DNA from 2 places in the Pseudomonas sp. HUK17 genome. Region 2 is predicted to be linked to the other one. Evidence: riboswitches for the same ligand, from Rfam matches in the RefSeq annotation. Region 2 holds a riboswitch; the other holds the start of a gene.

Region 1 (3,395 bases), on a different contig from region 2:
CGCCGACGCCCAGCAGCATCACCAGCACCGCACCGGTGGAGGCTCCTGCCGACAGCCCCAGCACATAGGGTTCAGCCAGGGCGTTGCGCAGCAGCGCCTGGAGGATGGCACCCGAGACCGCCAGGCCGGCGCCGCAGCAGGCCGCCACCAGGGCGCGACTGAGGCGGTATTCCCAGACGATGCCCTGGACGATGCGCTCCACCGGATAGGGCCCCAGGCCCAGGCCGTTGGCGATGGCCTGCAGACTGGTCAGCGGGGCGATGGGCATCTCGCCGAAGGAGGCCGCCAGCACCACGCTCGCCGCCAGCGCCAGCACGGCGGTCAGGCCCAGCAGCCAGCGCCAGGGCCGGGCCCCCTCGGCTGCCAGGGGCAGGCTCATGGTTGCGGCTTGGCTAGATCGGCGGCCAGGGTCTCGACGCTGTCCACCACCCGCAGCGAGGGATTGAGGGTCGGGGCGTCCACCACCAGCAGGTGGTTCTCGCGCACCGCGCGCAATTCGCGGGTCAGGGGATCGCTGCGCAGGAAGGCCAGCTTCTTGTCGACGTCATCGGCGGGATAGAGACGACGGTCCATGCGCGCCACGACGATATAGTCAGGGTCCAGACTGGCGATGCGCTCCCAGCTCACCGCCGGCCATTCCTCGGCGCTGTCGACCACGTTGCGCAGGCCCAAGGCCCGGGCGATCCAGGCCGGCGCGCCGAGGTTGCCGGCGACCCAGGGATCCCCTTCCAGCCGCGGACTGGAAAACCAGAACAGCACCGAACGCCCCTGGACCCCGGCGGCCTTGGCCTGCCCGCCAGCGGCGGCGATGCGGCGGTCCAGCTCGGCGACCAGCTGCTTGCCGGCCGGCTGCACATCGAGAATGGCCGCCAGTTCCTGGGCCTCGCGGGTCACCAGATTCATGTCGAAGGGCGCACTGCGGCTGCCGTCGCTGTTGGAATCGGCGGTCACCGCCTTGCCCTCGCAATCGCTGGGCGCCACATAGGCGGCGATGCCCAGCTTGGCGAAGCGCGGGAAGTCCGCCACCTCGCCGCCCGGGCCGACGTGATAGGTGTACTGGGCCGCCACCAGGTCCGGCCGGGTCCCGACCACGGCTTCGAAGCTGGGCGCGTTGTCGGCCAGGCGCGGAATGCCCTTGCCCTCCTCCTGCAGGTCCTTCGGCAGGCCGCCGAACCAGACCCCGGTACCCATCAGGCGCGCGCCCACGCCCAGGCGCAAGAGCAACTCGGTACTGGCCTGGCCCAGGCTGACCAGCCGTTGGGGCGCGCGCTCGAAGACCAGGTCACGGCCGCAGTTGTGCACGGTCAGTGGATAGGCAGTGGCGGCTTGGGTGGCGAGGGGGGATACGGACAGCAGGCCGGCGCTGAGCAGCGGCAGAAGACGGCGAAACATGGACTCTCCTTGGGATGACGCGTCCCTTGTGGATGATGGGTGTCCCCTGGCGAGGTCTGGCTCGCTTCTTACGAAGCTCACAGTGGCGCGACCGCGCCGGACTCTCACCGGCTTCCCGCCAGGGAACAGGAAGGTCGCCGAGGGTGGGCCAGCGGCGACCAGGATTCAAGCATTAAATGTTACTTTATAACAATTCCGGATCATACCAGCGCGGCGTATAGACCCATTCGCCGCCGTCGGCCCGCGGAAAGCGCCGGGTATGGCTGGAGCCGAGGATCACCAGGGTGCGCGAATCCACCATGTCGCTGCGCAGGGCGCCGAGGCTGGTGTATTCGAGACCGCCACCCGGACGGCCGACGTCGCGACCAAGGATCACCGGGGTGTTCGCCGGACGGCAGCTGCGCAAGACGTCCAGCGCCCGCTCCAACTGGTGCGGGCGGGCCTTGGAGATGGGGTTGTAGAAGGCCATGGCCAGGTCCGCTGCTGCGGCCTGGCGCAGGCGCTGCTCGATCACCGTCCAGGGCTTGAGGTTGTCGGACAGGGAGATCAGGCAGAAGTCGTGGCCCAGCGGCGCCCCGGCCAGAGCGGCGCTGGCCATGGCCGCGGTGATGCCCGGCAGGATCTCCAGCTCCACCGCCGCCCAGCGCGGGTCAGCGGCGCCCTCCAGCACCTCCAGCACCGCGGCGGCCATGGCGAAGACGCCCGGATCGCCGGACGACACCATCACCACCTGGCGCCCGCTGGCGGCCAGTTCGAAGGCATGGCGGGCGCGCTGCAGTTCTTCGCGATTGTCGCTGGCATGGGCCAGCTGGTCCGGACGCAAGGGACCGGCCATCTGCACGTAGGTCGCGTAGCCGAGGACGTCCTCGGCCTGGTCCAGGGCGCGGCGTACCACCGGTGCCATGAGTTCGGCCGCACCGGGGCCTAAGCCCACCACGCTGAGGCGGCCACGCCGCTGGCCAAGGTCCTCGGCGTCAAGCGGCCGGTCATGCAGGTGCAGGGCGATGCCCCGCTCCTGGGCACGTTCCACCGTCGTCAGGGCGAAGTCCGGCGTGTTGACGTCGACGAATCTCAACGGCACATCCAGCGCCTGGCTCAGCTCGACCAGGCCGGGCGCGGCCATGTCTTCCGCCCGCGCCAGCAGCACCGCCACGGCACCTGGCGCATAGCCGGTGCTGGCAAGCAGTTCGGTGACGGCGGCAGCGGTGGCATCGGCGCGTACCGCCACCAGCACGGCGCGGGGATGGATCAGCAGGGTATGGTCGTCGGCGCTGGTCAGGGGCGAGACCAGGATGCGCTGCCGCGCCTCGGGATCGCGAGCCAGGGGTACCTCATCCAGCCAGGGCGCCTCGCCCTCGATGCGTACCGGGGCGCCGGCCAGCAGATCGGCCACCCGATGCTTGGCCACGTCGACGTCGGCCAGGGCATAGCCGGCCGGTGGATCGAGCAGGCAGGTGCCGAATCTCAGTTCGCCACTGGTGGTGATGGCCGGGGCCACGTCCAGCAAGGTACCCAGCTGGCGAGCCAGACGGTTGGCACCGGCCAGACCACCCAACAGCGGCACCACGGCGCTGCCGTCTTCGGCCACCGCCAGGACCGGCGGCTCGGCGGTCTTGTCATCCAGCAAGGACGCCAGGGTGCGGATGACGATGCCGGCGGCGCAGAGCACCACCAAGGGCCGCTGCTGGCGATAGAGGTCACGCAGGTGGTCGCCGAAGGCGTTGTAGCTGACATCGCCCTCGACCCGCCCGGCCAGGCCATGCACCAGGCTGCCCGGCAGGCCGTCCTGCAGGCGGCGGGCGGTGGCCAGGGCGCCGGGGCCGAGGATGACGATGGCCGGGCTCAACCCTTCCATTTCACCCCCGGCACCACCACCAGCGAGAAATACGGCGAGGCCATGGGCTCGACGGCGTCCAGCGCGACGATGCGCTGGTTGTCCATGGTGGCGCGCTCGATGTAGCGGGCACGCTCGTCCAGGCCCAGGTCGCGCAACACCTGGCGCA
Region 2 (3,395 bases):
TGGCACCCGCACGGCATCGCTTCGAAGAACTGCCCAATGCCGTCTGCACGCCGCATGTCTCGGGTTGGACCCACGGGCTGTTCGCGCGCCGCTATGCCTTCATCGCCGCCAACATCGAACGCCTGCGGCGGGACGAAACGCTGCTCAATCAGGTCCACGGACCGCGCTAGAGGAGGCGCCATGCGCATCACTCGTATCGAAACCACCAGGCTCACGCAATTGCCCAATCTGCTCTGGGTGGAGATCCACACCGACAGCGGCCTGATTGGCCTGGGTGAGACCTTTCGTGGCGCCGAAGCGGTGGAGGCGCAGATCCACTCGCTTTGCGCGCCGCTGCTGCTGGGTCGCGATCCCCTACAGATCGAAGCCCACAGCCGGGCGCTGCTGCGTGGCTATCTGGGCTTCAACGGCAGCGGCGTGGAAACCCGAGCGGCTTCGGCGCTGGACATCGCCCTCTGGGACCTGTTCGGCCAGACTATGGGCGTGCCCATCCATCAGCTGCTGGGTGGCCAGGTCCACGAGCGGATGCGCGCCTATAACACCTGCGCCAGTCCCAACTTCAATACCGGTGGTGACCAGCGCCGGCTGATCGCCAAGGGCGAGGCCCGCGTGGCCGGGCGCTACGACGATCAGGTGGCGGTGGTGGAAAACCCCGGTGAACTGGCCCAGAGTCTGGTGGACGAAGGGTTTGCCGCCATGAAGATCTGGCCCTTCGATGCCTTCGCCCTGGCCAGTGGCGGTCAGTATCTGTCCAGCACCGATTTGCGCCAGGGTCTGGAGCCCTTCGCGCGCATCCGGGAGGCGGTCGGCGATGGCATCGAGGTGATGTGCGAATTCCATTCCTTGTGGAATCCAACCTGCGCCCTGCAGATCGCCCGAGCACTCAAGGACTACAACATCTTCTGGGCGGAAGATCCGATCAAGATGGATCACGTTCAGGGGTTGGCGGATTTCCGGCGGCTGGCGGGCATTCCGGTCTGCGGCAGCGAGACCCTGGCGATGCGCGGCGCCTTCCGCGATCTGCTGGCGGCCGATGCGCTGGACTATGTGATGGTGGACCTGTCCTGGTGCGGAGGACTGAGCGAGGCGCGCAAGATCGCCACCTTGGCCGAGGCCTATCAGAAGCCCATCGCCCCGCACGACTGCACCGGGCCGGTGGTGCTGATGGCCTCGCTGCATCTGGGGTTGGCCTCAGCCAATGCCATCTTTCAGGAAGTGGTGCGAGCCTATCTGGCGGGCTTCTATCGTGAGCTGGTCACCGAGCTGCCGGTACTGGAGCATGGCTGGCTGCTACCGCCAACCGCACCGGGCCTGGGCACCGCCCTGCATCCGGCGCTGCGTCAGCGGCCGGACCGGATCGGGCGGGTATCAGCGCGGTAAGGGGTTCAGGCGGCCAAGGCCGCGCAGGCATCGGCGCAGGCTTCACAGGCCCGAGCGCAGGCCTGGCAGTGATCGGCCTTGTGCTTGCTACATTCGGCGGCGCAGGCGCGGCAGGTGGCCAGGCACAGGGCGCAGGCTTCGGCGACGCGATCGCTGCCGCGCTGCATGAAGGTGGCGGCCAGGCGACAGGCGTCGGCGCAGTCGCGATCCAGGCGGACGCAGTCGCGCATCATGTCCAGATTGGCTTCGCCCAGGCAGGCGCTGGCGCAGGTTTCGCAGGCGGCGGCGCAGTCGAGGCAGGCCTTGATGCAGGCGGCGAGGGTGGCATCGTTCATCCGGTAGCTCCTGGCGGTGGGTGCTTAGGGTGGACCCGTCCGCTCGACGCCGAGTTCGGGCGGTGCCATCGATTGACGCTCTCCCGGCTAGTCCGTACCCTGCGCCCTTGCACGTGGTGCCCCGCCTGGAGCGGGGTGAAACAGGGAAGCCGGTCGAGCCGGCGCTGCCCCCGCAACGGTAGTTGAGCAGTAGCTGCGCGATGCCCACTGGCCCTGGCCGGGAAGGGGCGCGGCGGATGCCACCAGGCATCGGCTCACCAGCCCGGAGACCGGCCACGCTTGCGCTCATCTCGGCGATGCGGAGGGCTTCGCGCGGCGTCGCCATCTGCCTTGCGCGGGTGGCGTCTCTGCCCGTTTCTCCGCCGCGCCCGCACCTGGAGAACCGCCCCATGACCGACACCCCCGATTCGACCAGCCCCGAGCGCGACGAACGCCACCGCGCGCGCATGGTGCGCAAGAAGGCGGTGATCGACGCCCGTATCGCCGACGCCCAGGACGAGCGTGGCCTGCTGCTGGTGCATACCGGCATCGGCAAGGGCAAGAGCAGCTCCGCCTTCGGCATGGCGGCGCGCGCCCTCGGCCATGGCATGCAGGTGGGCGTGGTGCAGTTCATCAAGGGCCGTCGTGACACCGGCGAGCAACTCTTCTTCAAGCGCTTCCCCGACGAGGTGCGCTACCACGTCATGGGCGAGGGCTTCACCTGGGACACCCAGGATCGTGCCCGCGACCTGCAGTCGGCTGCCGCCGCCTGGGCTGTGGCGGTGGAGCTCCTGCGCGATCCAGCCATCGGCCTGGTACTGCTGGATGAACTCAACATCGCCTTCAAGCACGGCTATCTGGACGTCGATCAGGTGCTGGCCGATCTGGCCGGACGTCCGGCGCACCAGCACGTGGTGGTGACCGGCCGCGGCGCCCCGCCGGCGCTGATCGAGGCCGCCGACACCGTGACCGACATGAGTCTGGTCAAGCATGCCTTCCAGTCCGGCGTCCGCGCCCAGCAGGGCATCGAATGGTAGGGGATACGCGGCACTGCCCGGCGCTGCTGATCGCCGCTCCGGCCTCCGGGCAGGGCAAGACCAGCGTCACCGCCGCCCTGGCCCGGCTGCATGCCCGCCAGGGGCGACGGGTGCGGGTGTTCAAGTGCGGTCCGGACTTTCTCGATCCGATGATCCTGGCCCGCGCCAGCGGCGCACCGGTCTACCAGCTCGATCTGTGGATGATAGGCGAGGCCGAGAGTCGGCGCCTGTTATGGGAAGCGGCGGCGGAGGCGGACCTCATCCTCATCGAAGGCGTCATGGGGCTGTTCGACGGGCAGCCGTCGGCGGCGGACCTGGCCGAGCGCTTTGGCGTACCGGTGCTGGGGGTGATCGACGCCGCGGGCCTGGCGCAGACCTTTGGTGCCCTGGCCTATGGCCTGGCCCACTATCGGCCGAGCCTGCCCTTCGCCGGGGTGCTGGCCAATCGCAGTGGCAGTCCGCGGCAGACCCAGTTGATCCGCGGCAGCCTGCCGGCGGGCATGACCTTCTTCGGTAGCCTGCCGCGCGATGCCGGCATCGAGTTGCCCAGTCGTCACCTGGGGCTGATCCAGGCCGACGAGGTCACCGACCTGGATCGCCGTCTGGACATGGCGGCCGACGCCCTGGGTGCCAGTTCCGACATCGAATTGCCAGCGCCGGTGGC

Evidence for each region. A riboswitch is a leader RNA that binds a small molecule or an ion and turns the genes downstream of it on or off. The one in region 2 is predicted to bind cobalamin.
Region 1: another riboswitch for cobalamin. It lies ahead of AX284_RS01795 (ABC transporter substrate-binding protein); the one in region 2 lies ahead of cobO (cob(I)yrinic acid a,c-diamide adenosyltransferase).

Annotation. Positions count from the first base shown of each region.
Region 1 is NZ_LSMW01000003.1:59,294-62,688, reverse strand. Features, by position in the region: gene AX284_RS01800 (FecCD family ABC transporter permease) at 1-379, opposite strand, end outside; gene AX284_RS01795 (ABC transporter substrate-binding protein) at 376-1,392, opposite strand; cobalamin riboswitch at 1,424-1,570, opposite strand; gene cobJ (precorrin-3B C(17)-methyltransferase) at 1,577-3,247, opposite strand; gene AX284_RS01785 (precorrin-2 C(20)-methyltransferase) at 3,235-3,395, opposite strand, start outside.
Region 2 is NZ_LSMW01000015.1:127,844-131,238, forward strand. Features, by position in the region: gene AX284_RS10870 (2-hydroxyacid dehydrogenase) at 1-170, shown strand, start outside; gene AX284_RS10875 (mandelate racemase/muconate lactonizing enzyme family protein) at 181-1,380, shown strand; gene AX284_RS10880 (four-helix bundle copper-binding protein) at 1,386-1,715, opposite strand; cobalamin riboswitch at 1,811-2,007, shown strand; gene cobO (cob(I)yrinic acid a,c-diamide adenosyltransferase) at 2,105-2,731, shown strand; gene AX284_RS10890 (cobyrinate a,c-diamide synthase) at 2,725-3,395, shown strand, end outside.